Regions from separate parts of the Acidovorax sp. NN32 genome, predicted to be linked through region 1. Evidence: predicted binding sites of a transcription regulator. Region 1 holds the regulator's gene; each other region holds the start of a gene.
What was found. The regulator NrdR, encoded in region 1, represses ribonucleotide reductase genes. The targets are predictions, from matches to a motif close to CACNANATNTNGTG.
Positions count from the first base shown of each region.

Region 2: ACT89O_RS20165 (ribonucleoside-diphosphate reductase subunit alpha) is a predicted target of NrdR. The motif match lies at 2,256-2,269, and genes of this name have one in related genera.
Region 3: ACT89O_RS01030 (ribonucleoside triphosphate reductase) is a predicted target of NrdR. The motif match lies at 1,867-1,880, and genes of this name have one in related genera.

Region 1 covers NZ_CP199679.1:3,521,349-3,526,417, forward strand. Annotated here, with positions in the region: gene ACT89O_RS16275 (lytic transglycosylase domain-containing protein) at 908-1,747, shown strand; ZMP/ZTP riboswitch at 1,841-1,995, shown strand; gene glyA (serine hydroxymethyltransferase) at 2,031-3,275, shown strand; gene nrdR (transcriptional regulator NrdR) at 3,293-3,742, shown strand; gene ACT89O_RS16290 (DMT family transporter) at 4,032-4,934, shown strand; gene ACT89O_RS16295 (bifunctional metallophosphatase/5'-nucleotidase) at 4,949-5,069, opposite strand, start outside.
Region 2 covers NZ_CP199679.1:4,383,924-4,388,992, forward strand. Annotated here, with positions in the region: gene ACT89O_RS20155 (sigma-54-dependent transcriptional regulator) at 1-1,381, shown strand, start outside; gene ampD (1,6-anhydro-N-acetylmuramyl-L-alanine amidase AmpD) at 1,365-1,994, shown strand; gene ACT89O_RS20165 (ribonucleoside-diphosphate reductase subunit alpha) at 2,364-5,069, shown strand, end outside.
Region 3 covers NZ_CP199679.1:214,380-219,448, forward strand. Annotated here, with positions in the region: gene ACT89O_RS01020 (nitric-oxide reductase large subunit) at 1-1,194, shown strand, start outside; gene ACT89O_RS01025 (hemerythrin domain-containing protein) at 1,266-1,694, shown strand; gene ACT89O_RS01030 (ribonucleoside triphosphate reductase) at 1,913-3,931, shown strand; gene nrdD (anaerobic ribonucleoside-triphosphate reductase) at 4,031-4,240, shown strand; gene ACT89O_RS01040 (anaerobic ribonucleoside-triphosphate reductase activating protein) at 4,275-4,922, shown strand.

The DNA of each region.
Region 1 (5,069 bases):
CAAAGGCGGCCCCGGGCGCACTGCCTGAAGGCCTGCCCCGGCAACTGCGCTGCACGCGCGCCAGGGCAACAAAGCGGCTATTTTCACCGGGTTTGGCAAACAGGCCGCAGCATGGCGGTGTGCCAAGCCCTGGGGGGTGATCTGGCACAAGGCTTTGCCAGACGGGCTGACATGCTGCGGCCCTGCAAGGGTGCCGCCGCTCTAGGGAACAGCCCCCATTATCTATATATAAGGGCCAAGAGCCCAAAAGCACGCCACGCCACAAACAAGAAAGCCCGGCAGACAGGGCCTCAAGGCCTGCCTGCCGGGCTTGACGGCTGACACAACGGTCTTTGCCATCGGTCGCGATGCGGAGATGAAGGTCCACATGGCGAGGAGGCAAGGTATTGCCTCCAGGGGTTTGCCGTAGAAGCCGCATCTGCTGCACCAGGACACTGAATGCCCTCGGAGGGAGACTTGGCTTCGTCTGGCGATGCCTGAAATCTACAGGCAACGCAACCTTACCAAAGGCGCCGCCGCAACTCAAACTGGATTCTCAATGGCAAAAAGACCAGCGATTGAATTTGACATACGCACGTAACAACAGCTCGCAAAGTCCCAAGCGCCAGGTCGGCGCACACCCCCTAAAACCTGTGATTTTTTACATACTTTTCATAACTTAATGATCTTAAAAATCAAGATGTTAGTATTGACTAAGCATTTAGTGAACTTCTAGAATCCGCCAGCCCCAAAACGGGCTAGTAAAAACCCCAACCTCGCTGCCGAACCCGGCTAAGTCAAAGCAGGCCCCAAGCACACCAAAGACGTGCGGCCTCACTTGATGGCGTACCAATCCAGGCGATCCGCCGAGACGAGACAGTCCCCGACGACTGCCCGGCTCACTGTGGCGCCTCAGAAAGGAAGAGCTATGACAGCGTCAGGAAAAATAGTCTCCGGCGTGCGGACCTTCGTGGCCGACGTGACCGAAGGTTTTCTTGAAATCACCCACAACAGCTTTGCCCTCATCGGTCTTGCTGTCGCCTTCGTCGTGATCACCCTCACGGCCCGCCCGGACTTGCGCCAGGCTGGTGAAGCACAGTTGATGAACTGGCTGCAGGCCCGCCAAGTGGAAGTGCTTGGCATGCCCATCGAACCAGAAGCCAGTGAGCGCGCCACGGCGGGCAACCCCAAGGACCTGCCCAAAGAGCAGGCTGCCGTCGCCTTCTGGCTCAGCAAGAAGTACCGTGTGGCCCCCGAGCCGCTGAGCGTGCTGGTGGCCGAGGCCTATGAAATTGGCGCAAAGTCCAAGATCGACCCGACGCTGATCCTTGCCATCATGGCCATCGAATCGAGCTTCAACCCGTTTGCACAAAGCGCCGTTGGCGCCCAGGGGCTGATGCAGGTGATGACCAATGTGCACACCGACAAGTACCAAAACTTTGGCGGGCACTTTGCTGCCTTTGACCCCGTGAGCAATCTGCGTGTGGGCGTGAAGGTTCTGCAGGAGTGCATTGCGCGCGCCGGTTCGGTGGAGGGCGGGCTGCGCTTTTATGTCGGCGCAGGCAACCTTGCCGACGATGGCGGCTATGCGGCCAAGGTGATGGCCGAGCATTTCCGGCTGCGCCAGGTCGCCGGTGGCCGTGCCATGCCCACCACGCCACCACCCAACCTCTCCACCCAGGCTCCCGCACAGGTCATCCCGGTGGCCGCACCGCCCGCAACGCCTGCCGCCAGCGGTGACAAAGTGGCCCTGCTCTCCGGGCTCTGACAAGGTTCGCGAGCCCCTGGGGGCAGAAACATCCCCCGGACACACCGCCTCCCATTTCCCTGGCACCTTTGCGCGCGTCACGTCAGCTACACTAGCGAGGTACGCGACTGGCGATAGGCGCGGCATCCAACACAGGGTGCTGCCGCTGACGTGGAAACCGACAAGGGCCTGCCCCTTGTGAACCACTGGGAAGCGTGCCGCACGGGGTTTATCCCTTCTGCGTTCAGCCGTTCGCCTGGGCAGCCCTTGTTTCAAGGGACACAAGTTCATAGGACTGCCAATCATGTACGACCGCAATATTCTTGTCGAACAAACCGACCCCGAACTGTTTGCCGCCATCCAGGCTGAAAACGCCCGGCAAGAGCACCACATCGAGCTGATCGCCAGCGAGAACTATGCCTCCCCCGCCGTGATGTGGGCGCAGGGCACGCAGCTGACCAACAAATACGCCGAAGGCTACCCCGGCAAGCGCTACTACGGTGGCTGCGAGCATGTGGACGTGGCCGAGCAACTGGCCATCGACCGCGTCAAGCAGATCTTCGGCGCCGAAGCCGCCAACGTGCAGCCCCACTGCGGCGCCTCTGCCAACGAGGCGGTGTTCCTGGCCTTCCTCAAGCCCGGCGACACCATCATGGGCATGAGCCTGGCCGAAGGCGGCCACCTGACACATGGCATGCCGCTGAACATGTCGGGCAAGTGGTTCAACGTGGTCTCTTACGGCCTGGACGCCAACGAAGCCATCGACTATGAAGCGATGGAAAAGAAGGCCCACGAGACCAAGCCCAAGCTCATCATCGCCGGTGCATCGGCCTACAGCCTGCACATCGACTTTGCGCGCTTTGCCAAGGTGGCCAAGGACGTGGGTGCGATCTTCATGGTGGACATGGCCCACTACGCTGGCTTGATCGCAGCTGGCGTGTACCCCAACCCCGTGCCCCACGCCGACGTGGTCACCTCCACCACCCACAAGAGCCTGCGCGGCCCCCGTGGCGGCATCATCCTGATGAAGGCCCTGCACGAAAAGGCTATCAACAGCGCCATCTTCCCCGGCCTGCAAGGCGGCCCGCTGATGCACGTGATCGCCGCCAAGGCCGTGGCCTTCAAGGAAGCTCTGCAGCCAGAGTTCAAGGCCTACCAGGAGCAAGTAGCGAAGAACGCCAAGGTGGTGGCCGAGACGCTGACCGCACGCGGCCTGCGCATCGTGAGCGGCGGCACGCAAAGCCACGTGATGCTGGTGGACCTGCGCGCCAAGGGCATTACCGGCAAGGAAGCCGAGGCCGTGCTGGGCGCCGCCCACATGACCATCAACAAGAACGCGATCCCCAACGACCCTGAAAAGCCGATGGTGACCAGCGGCGTGCGCATTGGCACCCCCGCCATGACCACGCGTGGCTTCAAGGAAGAAGAAGCCCGCATCACGGCCAATCTGATCGCCGACGTGCTGGACAACCCGCGCGACGAAGCCAACATCGCTGCGGTGCGCGCCAAGGTCAATGCCCTGACCGCCCGCTTCCCCGTCTACGGCTAAATCCACAGCCGAAAACCATGAAGTGCCCCTTCTGCAGCCACCTCGAGACGCAAGTCGTTGAAACGCGGGTGTCTGAGGATGGGGTCTTCATCCGCCGCCGCCGCCAGTGCGGCGCGTGCGACAAGCGCTTTACCACCTACGAGCGGCCGGAAGTAAACTTCCCGGCCATCGTCAAGAAGGACGGGCGCCGCATTGAATACGACCGGGGCAAGCTGCTCGCCTCGTTCAACCTGGCTTTGCGCAAGCGCCCCGTGAGCACCGACCAGATCGACAGCGCCATCGAGCGCATCGAGGAAAAGCTGCTCAACCTGGGCCAGCGCGAGGTGATCTCCAGCCGCATTGGTGAGCTGGTGATGCGCGAGCTCAAGAAGCTCGACAAGGTGGCATACATCCGCTTTGCCAGCGTGTACCGCAGCTTTGAAGACATCGACGACTTCCGCGCCATGGTCGACGAAGTGCGCAAGTAAAAGCCTTCGTATTGCTGTCTGCACCGGTGCCGGCTACAGGGCCGGACGATCTCAGGCGATTTTGGCCTCCAGCGGTTATCACACAAGCGCTAACAGCTATAAATAGAGTAGCACCCACATCCACGGGCGACGCATGTGGACCTGTGCGGGCGGGCGCTGTCGCGCGTGCTACACCGCAAAATGCTCCAAAATTAATAGCTGCCCGCGCTTTCTGGACAAACGCTAGGTGCCAATTTGGCTTGAAAATTGGCTTGGTGCGAGCCAGCCCGCGACTCGCCTGTACTCCACAATGCGCCCGGTGAAAACCCGCCACTTCCTGCAGCTGGTGCTGCTGTCCGCCCTGTGGGGCGCCTCCTTTCTTTTCATCCGCATTGCCAGCCCCGTGCTCGGGCCCAACGTGATGGCTGCGCTGCGCATTGGCCTAGCCACGTTGACGCTGATGGGCATCATGCGGGTCGCCAACGAACCCTGGCCATGGCGCCATTGGCGCGAGCTGTTCGGGCTGGGCACGCTCACCGTCGCACTGCCTTTTCTGCTGTATGCCTGGGCGGCCTTGCACCTGCCCGCCGGCTACAGCTCACTGCTCAACACCATGGCCGTGCCCTTTGGTGTGATTGCCACCGCGTGGATGAAGGAGGACACACTGAGCACGCGCAAGTGGCTGGGTTGCGTCTGCGGCTTTGCGGGGGTGGCGCTGATCGTGCAGCTGGGGCCCGTGGAGCCCACGCCTGCCTTGCTGATGGCAGCGGCGGCCTGTGTGGCAGCGTCTGCCTGCTATGGCATCTCTACGACGTGGATGAAGCGCGCCACGACGAGAATGTCCCCGTTGTCGATTGCCGCAGGCATCCACGCCGCCGCACTGGTATTGCTGATGCCGGGCGCCGCGTGGAGCCTGCCCGAGGCCCGTTTCACACAGGGGGCACTGGCTGCAGTGGCCGTGATGGGCATCGTGACCTCGGGCCTGGCCTACTGGCTCAACCTGCGGGTGCTCAAACATGTCTCGCCCGTGGCAGCGATGAGTTCGGCCTTCATGATCCCGCTGTTCGGTGTGGCCTGGGGCCACGTCTTTCTGGGCGAGGCCTTGGGCCCCGGGATGGTGTGGGGCGGAGCGCTGGTGCTGGTGGCCACCGGGCTGGTGACAGGATTCAACCCGCTGCGCTGGCTGGCGGCAATGCGCCCGGGGCGCAGCTAAGAACAGCACGCGCCTCAGCGGGCCCCGCGCGTAATGCGGTCAGTGGCGGGCACCGGCACCGGGCTGTGGGCGCGGAAGTAAGCCTCCAGCGCATCCAGGTCCAGCCCGCCCACCAGGCGGTCGCGGCCTTCGGCC
Region 2 (5,069 bases), 860 kb from region 1:
GGCCCACCGCTTTGACGCCGTCATCACCGACATGCGCCTGCCCGACGGTTTCGGCATGGAACTGCTGCAGGATCTGCGCGACCAGCAGCGCCGCGAGCGCTGCGTGGTCATGACAGCGTATGGCTCCGCCGAGAACGCCGTGGAAGCCCTGCGCTCTGGTGCCTTCGACTATCTAACCAAACCCGTGGATCTGAAGCAGTTCCGCTCGGTCGTCGCATCGGCCGTGCAAGGCACCGGGGGTGTCCCCGCGCCCCGGGCCGCACGCACCGGCGGCGTACAGGGTCGGCAGGGGGCGTTCAGCGCAGACCCCTTGGCGGCGGGCACCGCACTGGACCGGCTGGTGGGCACCTCAGAGGCCATTCGCAACGTCAAGCAGCGCGTGGCCAAGGTGGCACGAGGCATGGCGCCCGTGCTGATTCATGGGGAATCCGGCACGGGCAAGGAACTGGTTGCGCAAGCGCTGCATGCCAGCAGCCAGCGTGCCGATGGTCCCCTGGTTGCCGTGAACTGCGGCGCCATCCCAGAAAACCTGCTGGAGGCAGAATTTTTTGGTGCCCGGAAAGGCTCTTACACCGGCGCCACCCAGGATCGGGACGGCTACTTTCAGGCAGCCCGTGGCGGCACGCTGTTTCTGGACGAAATCGGTGACCTTCCCTTGGCCATGCAGTCCAAATTGCTGCGCGCCATCCAGGAGCGCAGCGTACGGCCTCTTGGCTCCACCCAGGAGGAGACGGTGGATGTGCGCATCGTGAGCGCCACACACCGCGACCTGGCCGCCGACGTGCAATCGGGCCGCTTCCGCCAGGATCTCTATTACCGGCTCAACGTGATCGAAATCGTGATCCCCCCGTTGCGCGAGCGGCGTGAAGATCTGCCTGTGCTGTGTGCCGCACTTCTGGCGCGCATCGCCCAGGAATCCGGCATGCCAGTGCCTTCTCTGACAGAGCATGCGCTCCAAGCCATTGCCGCACACCCCCTGACCGGCAACGTCCGCGAACTGGAAAACCTGTTGCACCGGGCCGTGGCACTCAGCGACGGAGACGAGCTGCATGTGGACTGGCCCTCTGGCACCCCCACCCCATTGGGGGCGCGGACGCTACCAGCCCCCACCCTCCCCAACCACACCGAGGCGCAGTCTGCCCACCAACCACCACAGCCTGCAACCAGCACGGGCTGCTCGGTCCCTCTGCCCAATGACCTTCAGGCCTGGCTGGACCAGCAGGAGCGGGACATTCTGATACGAGCCTTGCGCGAAGCGGGTTTCAACAGAACCGCCACCGCAGCCCGGCTGGGCATCAGCCTGCGTCAGATACGCTACCGCATCGCCCGGCTGAACATCGCCGTCCCCAATGACCAGGACCCGCATGACGAGATCGGCTGACGCGGCACCAGGCAGATCAACGCCTTGGGACGGTGGATGGCACCGTGCAGCGACCAGGCTGGAATCCCCCAACCATGGTGTGCGCCCTGCCCCGGCAAGCTCCTCCATCGACCTGATCGTGGTGCATTCCATCAGTTTGCCGCCAGGCACATATGGCGGGAATGCGGTGCAACAGCTATTCACCAACTCGCTGGACTGGGATGCACACCCCTACTACCAGAGCATCCGTGGTTTGGCCGTTTCGTCGCATTTCTTCATTGACCGCACCGGCGCCCTTTGGCAGTTTGTGGACTGTGATCTTCGGGCCTGGCATGCTGGCCAGTCGGCCTACCGTGGCCGCAGCCAGTGCAACGATGACTCGATTGGCATTGAACTGGAAGGCCTTGAAGGGCTTACGTTCGAACCGGCGCAGTACCAGACCCTGACAACGCTCTGCCAGGACATCGAACAGCGCTACCCCATTGAACACATCGCAGGGCATGAGCACATCGCGCCCGGGCGCAAGCAGGACCCAGGCTCCGGCTTCGATTGGGCGCAGGTACAAAAAGCACTGAACTGGCCCGTGCAACGTTTTCCGGCAGCCACCTGGCCTGACATTCAAGCCGCTCGCTGAGGGCGCTGTGGTTGCGCCACATTCAGCGACTTTTTTCTATGTGCATTTGCACATCGTCGCGTCCCCAGACACCACGCGGCCTCGCGCAGAAAATCCGCTCGAAACGCTTGTCTTTGCGAGGTTTTCGTCCTGCTTTTCCGCAGGGGCAACGGGTTCCGGCGGGGTCAGCAGAAGGCCCTGTGGCGCCGCTGACATGCTGTTTCGTTTTTCTGAGGGCAATACGACGGTACACTACCGGTAGTGTCTTGAATGCATGTGACACACCATATATAGTGTGCGCCAGACAGTAGTCCGCCGCACCACTCACACGCTGCGACGGCATCCAGGCCGCGCACCACACCCCAGACAGCCCACAGAAGAGGACCCCCCATGCAAGCTGCTTTGAACACGCCTTCCACGCCCCATGCCGCCTCCCCCGAGGCCCCAAACACCCAGTCCGCACCAGCAGTGGCGGGTAACTCGCTGGCGCACTATCAGATCATTCGCCGCAACGGAGCAGTCGTGCCCTTTGAGCCGCAAAAAATTGCGGTGGCGATGATGAAGGCATTTCTGGCAGTGCACGGCACGCAGGGCGCCGCCTCCGCCAGCGTGCGCGAGGTGGTGGACACGCTCACCCAGAATGTGGTCCGCGCCCTCATGCGCTCGCGTCCCGGTGGCGGCACCTTCCATATTGAAGACGTGCAGGATCAGGTTGAACTGGGCCTGATGCGCGGCGAACACCACGAAGTCGCCCGGGCCTATGTTCTGTACCGCGAGCGCCGCACGCAAGAGCGTGCCCACCACCAGGAACAGCTTGCGCCCGCAACCCCCATGTTGAACGTGATCGACAACGGCCAACGCGTGCAGCTGGACATCCTGCGCCTGCACGGGCTCATCGAATCGGCCTGCGCCAACCTCGGCGCCGACATCCAGGCCGCGCCCATCGTCGCCGAGACCATGCGCAACCTGTATGACGGCGTTCCCATGGACGAGGTCTACAAGGCGTCCATCCTCGCCGCCCGCACCCTGATCGAAAAAGACCCTGACTACACCTATGCCACGGCCCGCCTGCTGCTGCATACCATCGTGCGCGAGGTGCTGGGACGCGAGGTCGCCCAGAGCGACATGGGCCAGGCCTACAGGGACTATTTCCCCGCCTTCATCCAGAAGGGGGTGGACAACGAGCTGTTGGACGAGCGCCTGCTCAAGCAATACGACCTGACCCGCCTGGGCGCCGCGCTCAAGGCCGAGCGCGACCTTCAGTTCGACTACCTCGGCCTGCAGACCCTGTATGACCGCTACTTCCTGCACGTCAAGAAAACCCGCATCGAACTGCCCCAGGCGTTCTTCATGCGCGTGGCCATGGGCCTGGCACTCAATGAAACCGACCGCGAGGCCCGCGCCATCGAGTTCTACGAAGTGCTGTCGTCCTTCGACTTCATGTCGTCCACCCCCACGCTGTTCAACAGCGGCACCCTGCGCTCGCAGCTGTCCAGCTGCTACCTGACCACGGTGCCCGACGACCTGGATGGTATCTACGAATCGATCAAGGAAAACGCCCTGCTGTCCAAGTTTGCTGGCGGCCTGGGCAATGACTGGACCCGCGTGCGCGCCCTGGGCTCCCACATCAAGGGCACAAACGGCGAATCGCAAGGCGTGGTGCCCTTCCTCAAGGTGGTCAACGACACCGCTGTGGCGGTGAACCAGGGCGGCAAGCGCAAAGGCGCCGTCTGCACCTACCTGGAAACCTGGCACCTGGATATCGAAGAGTTCCTGGAACTGCGCAAGAACACTGGCGACGACCGCCGCCGCACGCACGACATGAACACGGCCAACTGGATCCCTGACCTGTTCATGCGCCGCGTGATGGAAAAGGGCACCTGGACATTGTTCTCGCCCTCCAACGTGCCCGACCTGCACGATCTGTTCGGCGCCGACTTCGAGAAGGCCTATGTGGCCTACGAAGAGAAGGCCGCGCGCGGCGAGATCAAACCCGCCAAGACGGTGCAGGCCACCGACATGTGGCGCAAGATGCTGACCATGCTGTTCGAGACCGGCCATCCTTGGATCACCTTCAAGGATGCCTGCAACGTGCGTTCGCCCCAGCAGCACGCTGGTGTGGTGCACTCGTCCAACCTGTGCACTGAGATCACACTCAACACCAGCGACACCGAAACCGCCGTCTGCAATCTCGGTTCGGTCAACCTGCTGCAGCACATCAAGGACGGCCAGATCGACCACGAGAAGCTCAAGAAGACCATCACGGTTGCCATGCGTATGCTCGACAACGTGATCGACATCAACTATTACGCCGTCAAGAAGGCCCGCGACTCCAATCTGCGCCACCGCCCCGTGGGCCTGGGCGTCATGGCGTTCCAAGACAGCCTGTACGAACTGCGCATTCCCTACGCCTCGCAGGAGGCCGTGGAATTCGCCGACAAGTCGATGGAGGCCATCTGCTACTACGCCTACTGGGCCTCCACCGAATTGGCCCGGGAACGCGGCCAGTACTCCAGCTACAAGGGCTCGCTGTGGGATCGCGGCATCCTGCCTTTCGACACGCTGGACATGCTCTCGCAGGCCCGTGGCGGATATGTGGAAGTGGATCGCTCGTCCACCCTGGACTGGGATGCCCTGCGCAAGAAAATTGCACAGGACGGCATGCGCAACTCCAACTGCGTCGCCATTGCCCCCACGGCCACCATCTCCAACATCATCGGCGTTGATGCCTCGATCGAGCCTTCGTTCGGCAACCTGTCGGTCAAGTCCAACCTGTCAGGTGAATTCACGGTTATCAACGGTGGGCTGGTGCGCGACCTCAAGCGCCTGGGCCTGTGGGATGACGTGATGATCATGGACCTCAAGCACTTCAAGGGTTCGCTGCACCCCATCGACCGGGTGCCACAGGACATCAAGGCGCTGTACTCCACAGCGTTTGAAGTCGAGCCGCAGTGGCTGGTGGAAGCCGCATCGCGTCGCCAGAAATGGATTGATCAGGCGCAGAGCCTGAACATCTACATGGCCGGCGCATCGGGCAAGAAGCTCGACGACACCTACAAGCTGGCCTGGATCCGTGGCCTCAAGACCACGTATTAC
Region 3 (5,069 bases), 2.0 Mb from region 1:
AGGCTCGGTGTGGACATCCTGTTCTGGGCGCTGGTCGTGGTGGTGGTGGGCTCGTTCGTCGGCAACTACCTGGCCATCGCGCAGATCATGCCGCCCGAGTGGAACTTCTGGCTGGGCCACCAGGGCTATGAATACGTGGACCTGGGCCGCCTGTGGCAGATCGGCAAGTTCACCGGCATCGCCTTCTGGCTGGTGCTCATGCTGCGCGGCATCGTTCCGGCGCTGCGCACCCCCGGCGGCGACAAGAACCTGCTGGCGCTGCTGACGGCGTCGGTGGTGGCCATCGGCCTGTTCTACGGCGCGGGCTTCTTCTACGGCGAACGCACCCACCTGTCGGTGATGGAGTACTGGCGCTGGTGGGTGGTGCACCTGTGGGTCGAGGGCTTCTTTGAAGTGTTCGCCACCACGGCGCTGGCCTTCATCTTCTCGACGCTCGGCCTCGTGTCGCCACGCATGGCCACGGCCGCCAGCCTGGCCTCGGCCTCGCTGTTCATGCTGGGCGGCGTGCCCGGCACCTTCCACCACCTGTACTTCGCGGGCACCACCACGCCGGTGATGGCGGTGGGCGCATCGTTCAGCGCGCTGGAAGTGGTGCCCCTGGTGGTGCTGGGCCACGAGGCCTGGGAACACTGGCGCCTGCAGCACCGCGCGAAGTGGATGGCCAACCTCAAGTGGCCCCTCATGTGCTTCGTGGCCGTGGCCTTCTGGAACATGCTGGGCGCGGGCGTCTTCGGCTTCATGATCAACCCGCCGATTGCGCTGTATTACCTGCAGGGCCTCAACACCACGCCGGTGCATGCCCACGCTGCGCTGTTCGGGGTGTATGGCTTCCTGGCCCTGGGCTTCACGCTGCTGGTGCTGCGCTACATCCGCCCGCAGTTGGTGTTCAGCGAACGGCTCATGAAGACGGGCTTCTGGTGGCTCAACGCGGGCCTGGTGCTGATGATTGCCACCAGCCTGCTGCCCATCGGACTGTTCCAGTTCCACGCCAGCGTGAGCGAAGGCCTGTGGTACGCCCGGGGCGAAGCCTTCATGCAGCAGCCCTTCATGCAGACCCTGCGCTGGGTGCGCACCTTTGGCGACGTGGTCTTCATTGTCGGCGCGCTGGCCATGGCCTGGCAGGTGGTGAGCGGGCTGTTCGGCTCGCGCGCCCCGGCGCAAGCGGGCCCCTACCTGGCACAGGCCCGTCGCTGAAATGCACTGTGCGCGGCGGCTGCCACAAGCGGCCACCGCGCTCACACACCGTTTGCCCACAAGGACTGACCATGAACCTCGACAAATTCAAACACCAGCACACCGACATCCTGCGCAGCATCGCCACCTTGCGCGCCCTGGCCCAGGCGGGCGTAGAGGCCAATGCCAGCGCCATCGCGCAGGGCATCGTGGCCATGAGCGGCAGCATCAAGCTGCACCTGGCCGTGGAAGACCAGGTGCTGTACCCCGCACTGCAGCGCGGCGGCAACGCCGAACTGGCGCGCCTGGGCCGCCAGTACCAAAGCGAGATGGCATCGATCGCCAGCGCCTACGATGCGTTTGCGCGCCGCTGGAACACCGCCGAGGCCGTGCGCCGCGATGCCCAGGGCTTTCGCAACGAGGCCAATGTGGTGCTGCGCCGTGTTTTCGAGCGCATGCAGCGCGAAGACCATGACTTCTATCCGCGCATCGAGGAGGAAGAAGCCACCGCCTGCCATTGAGCAGCACCCTCCTGCACCCCACTGCGTGCCTGCGCATGCACCTCTGATCCATCGGTAGGGCCTGACGGCACCTTCCTTTCCGCCGGCCCCTGTGCCGGCGTTTTTTTACCCCTGCTTACCGCCTCGATTGTGTTGAATCAAACTACCTATAGTGTTTGATGGGTATCGTGGACACCATAGGTAGTGTTTTTAACCCGTTCCACAGATTGGTCGAACCCATGGCGTCCACCCTTGCCACCTTGCCCCGCGAAGTCGTTTTGCGCAGCGGCCAGCGCGTTCCGTTTGATGCCGAACGCATCCGAGCCGCGCTGGCCAGCGCCGGGCAGGCCTCGGGTGAATACGGCGCCGACGAAGCGGCATTGCTCACCGCCCAGGTCACCAAGGTGCTCATCCACCGCTTCCAGGGCGAGGCCCCCACCATCGAGCAGATCCAGGACGTGGCCGAGCAGACGCTGATCGCCGCCAACCACCTGGCCACGGCGCGTGCCTACATCGTCTACCGCGAGCAGCACGCCACACTGCGCGCCGACAAGCAGACGCTGGTGGATGTGGAAAGCTCCATCAACGAATACCTCACGCGTGCCGACTGGCGCGTGAACGCCAACGCCAACCAGGGCTATTCGCTGGGCGGGCTGATCCTGAACGTGGCGGGCAAGGTCACGGCCAACTACTGGCTGTCGCACGTCCACACGCCCGAGATCGGCGAGGCGCACCGCAATGGCGATATCCACATCCACGACCTCGACATGCTCAGCGGCTACTGCGCGGGCTGGTCGCTGCGCACGCTGCTGCACGAGGGGCTCAACGGCGTGCCGGGCAAGGTGGAGGCGGGGCCGCCCAAGCACATGAGTTCGGCCGTGGGGCAGATCGTGAACTTCCTGGGCACGCTGCAGAACGAGTGGGCGGGCGCGCAGGCGTTCTCGTCGTTCGACACCTACATGGCGCCCTTCGTGCGCAAGGACGGCATGGACTACGCGCAGGTGCGCCAGTGCATCCAGGAGCTGGTCTACAACCTCAACGTGCCTTCGCGTTGGGGCACGCAGACGCCGTTCACCAACCTCACCTTCGACTGGACATGCCCTGACGATCTGCGCGAGCAAGTGCCGGTGATCGGCGGCGTGGAGATGCCGTTTAGCTATGGCGACCTGCAGGCCGAGATGGACCTCATCAACCGCGCCTACATCGACGTGATGACCACGGGCGATGCCAAGGGCCGCGTGTTCACCTTTCCCATCCCCACCTACAACATCACCAAGGACTTCCCCTGGGAGAGCGAGAACGCGCAGCTGCTGTTCGATATGACAGCCAAGTACGGTCTGCCGTACTTCCAGAACTTCATCAACTCCGAGCTGGAGCCCAACATGGTGCGCTCCATGTGCTGCCGCCTGCAGCTCGATCTGCGCGAGCTCTTGAAGCGCGGCAACGGCCTGTTCGGCAGCGCCGAGCAGACGGGCAGCCTGGGCGTGGTCACCATCAACTGCGCGCGGCTGGGGTACTTGCATGCGGGCGATGAAGCCGGTCTGTTTGCCGCGCTGGACCGCCTCCTGGAGCTGGGCAAACAAAGCCTGGAGACCAAACGCAAGCTCATCCAGCGCCTCATGGACCAGGGCTTGTTCCCCTACACCAAGCGCTACCTGGGCACCTTACGCAACCACTTCAGCACGCTGGGCGTGAACGGCATCAATGAGATGGTGCGCAACTTCACGGCAGACCAGCACGACATCACCAGCGAATGGGGCCATGCGTTCGCCGTGCGCCTGCTCGACCACGTGCGCGAGCGCATGACCGCCTTCCAGGAAGAAACCGGCCACCTCTACAACCTGGAAGCCACGCCCGCCGAAGGCACCACCTACCGCTTCGCCAAGGAAGACAAGAAGCGCTGGCCCGCCATCCTGCAGGCGGGCACGGCCGAGCAGCCGTACTACACCAACTCGTCGCAACTGCCCGCGGGCTTCACCGACGACCCGTTCGAGGCGCTGATGCGGCAGGAGGCACTGCAGGGCAAATACACCGGGGGCACCGTGCTGCACCTGTACATGGGCGAGCGCGTTTCCAGCGGCGCGGCCTGCCGCGAGCTGGTGCGGCGCGCGCTGACGAACTTCCGCCTGCCCTACATCACCGTCACGCCCACGTTCTCCATTTGCCCCACACACGGCTACCTGGCGGGCGAGCACCCGTTCTGCCCCCGCTGCGACGAAGAGCGGCTGGACGTCAAGCGGCGGCGTCTGGTCGCCTAGATCTTGAGCAAAAAGTGGCCCTGGCGCTTGATAGTCAAGCGCAAGTAGCTATCAAAAAAGAAGCAAACCATTTCCTCCACCCCCCGAAAGGACCTCGGCATGAGCCATTTCTCCGCTACCGAACACACCGCCATCTCCAGCGCCGCCGCCGTGCAGCTCACCGACGACGAGCGCCAGCCCTGCGAGGTCTGGACCCGCGTGATGGGCTATCACCGCCCCGTGGCCAGCTTCAACACGGGCAAGCAGGGCGAGCACGCCGAGCGCCGTTTCTTTTCAGAGCAGACGCGTGGTGGAAGCAACGCCTGCTGAGGCGCCGCCAGCCGCGGCGCTGCGGCTGGGCGGCATGACACCGCTCACCACCATCGATTTCCCCGGCCGCCTCGCGGCCGTTTTGTATTGCCAGGGCTGCCCCTGGCGCTGCGGCTATTGCCACAACCCCGAACTGCTCGATGCCACCGAACCGCCCTCGCTGCCCTGGGCGCAGGCGCTGGCCTTTCTGGAAAGCCGGCGCGGCCTGCTGGACGGCGTGGTTTTCTCGGGCGGCGAGCCCACGCTGCAGGCGGGCCTGGGCGCGGCGCTGAACGCAGTGCGCAGCCTGGGCCTGCAGACCGCCCTGCACACCGGCGGCATGTACCCCGAGCGGCTGGCGGCACTGCTGCCGCAACTCGATTGGGTGGGTCTGGACATCAAGGCCCTGCCGCAGCGCTACAACGCCATCACCGCCACGCCCGGCAGCGGTGCGCGCGCCTGGGCCGGGCTGGAGGTGCTTCTGGCCTATGGCACCGACCACGAATGCCGCACCACCTGGCACGCGGGCCTGTTTGGTGTGGATGAGTTGCTGGACCTGGCCCAGGCCCTGGCCGCGCGCGGCGTGCGCCGCTGGGCGCTGCAGGAATGCCGCGCACCTGGCGCACCGGCCTGGGCGCTGACCACGGCGCACCAGCAGCAACTGGCCGCGTGGTTCCCCTCCTTCACGCTGCGCCGGGCCTGAGCGGGCGGGGCTCCGGGTTTGGTCGGTGCTTCGCGCAGATTTGTTGCGCTTCTAGGTCGAAAACAGAACGAATCTGCGAACTCGCGCTAGGAGTCGCTGGGTTTGATGCGCATCAGAGCCGCCTTGGACACGCCGCGTGGATCATCC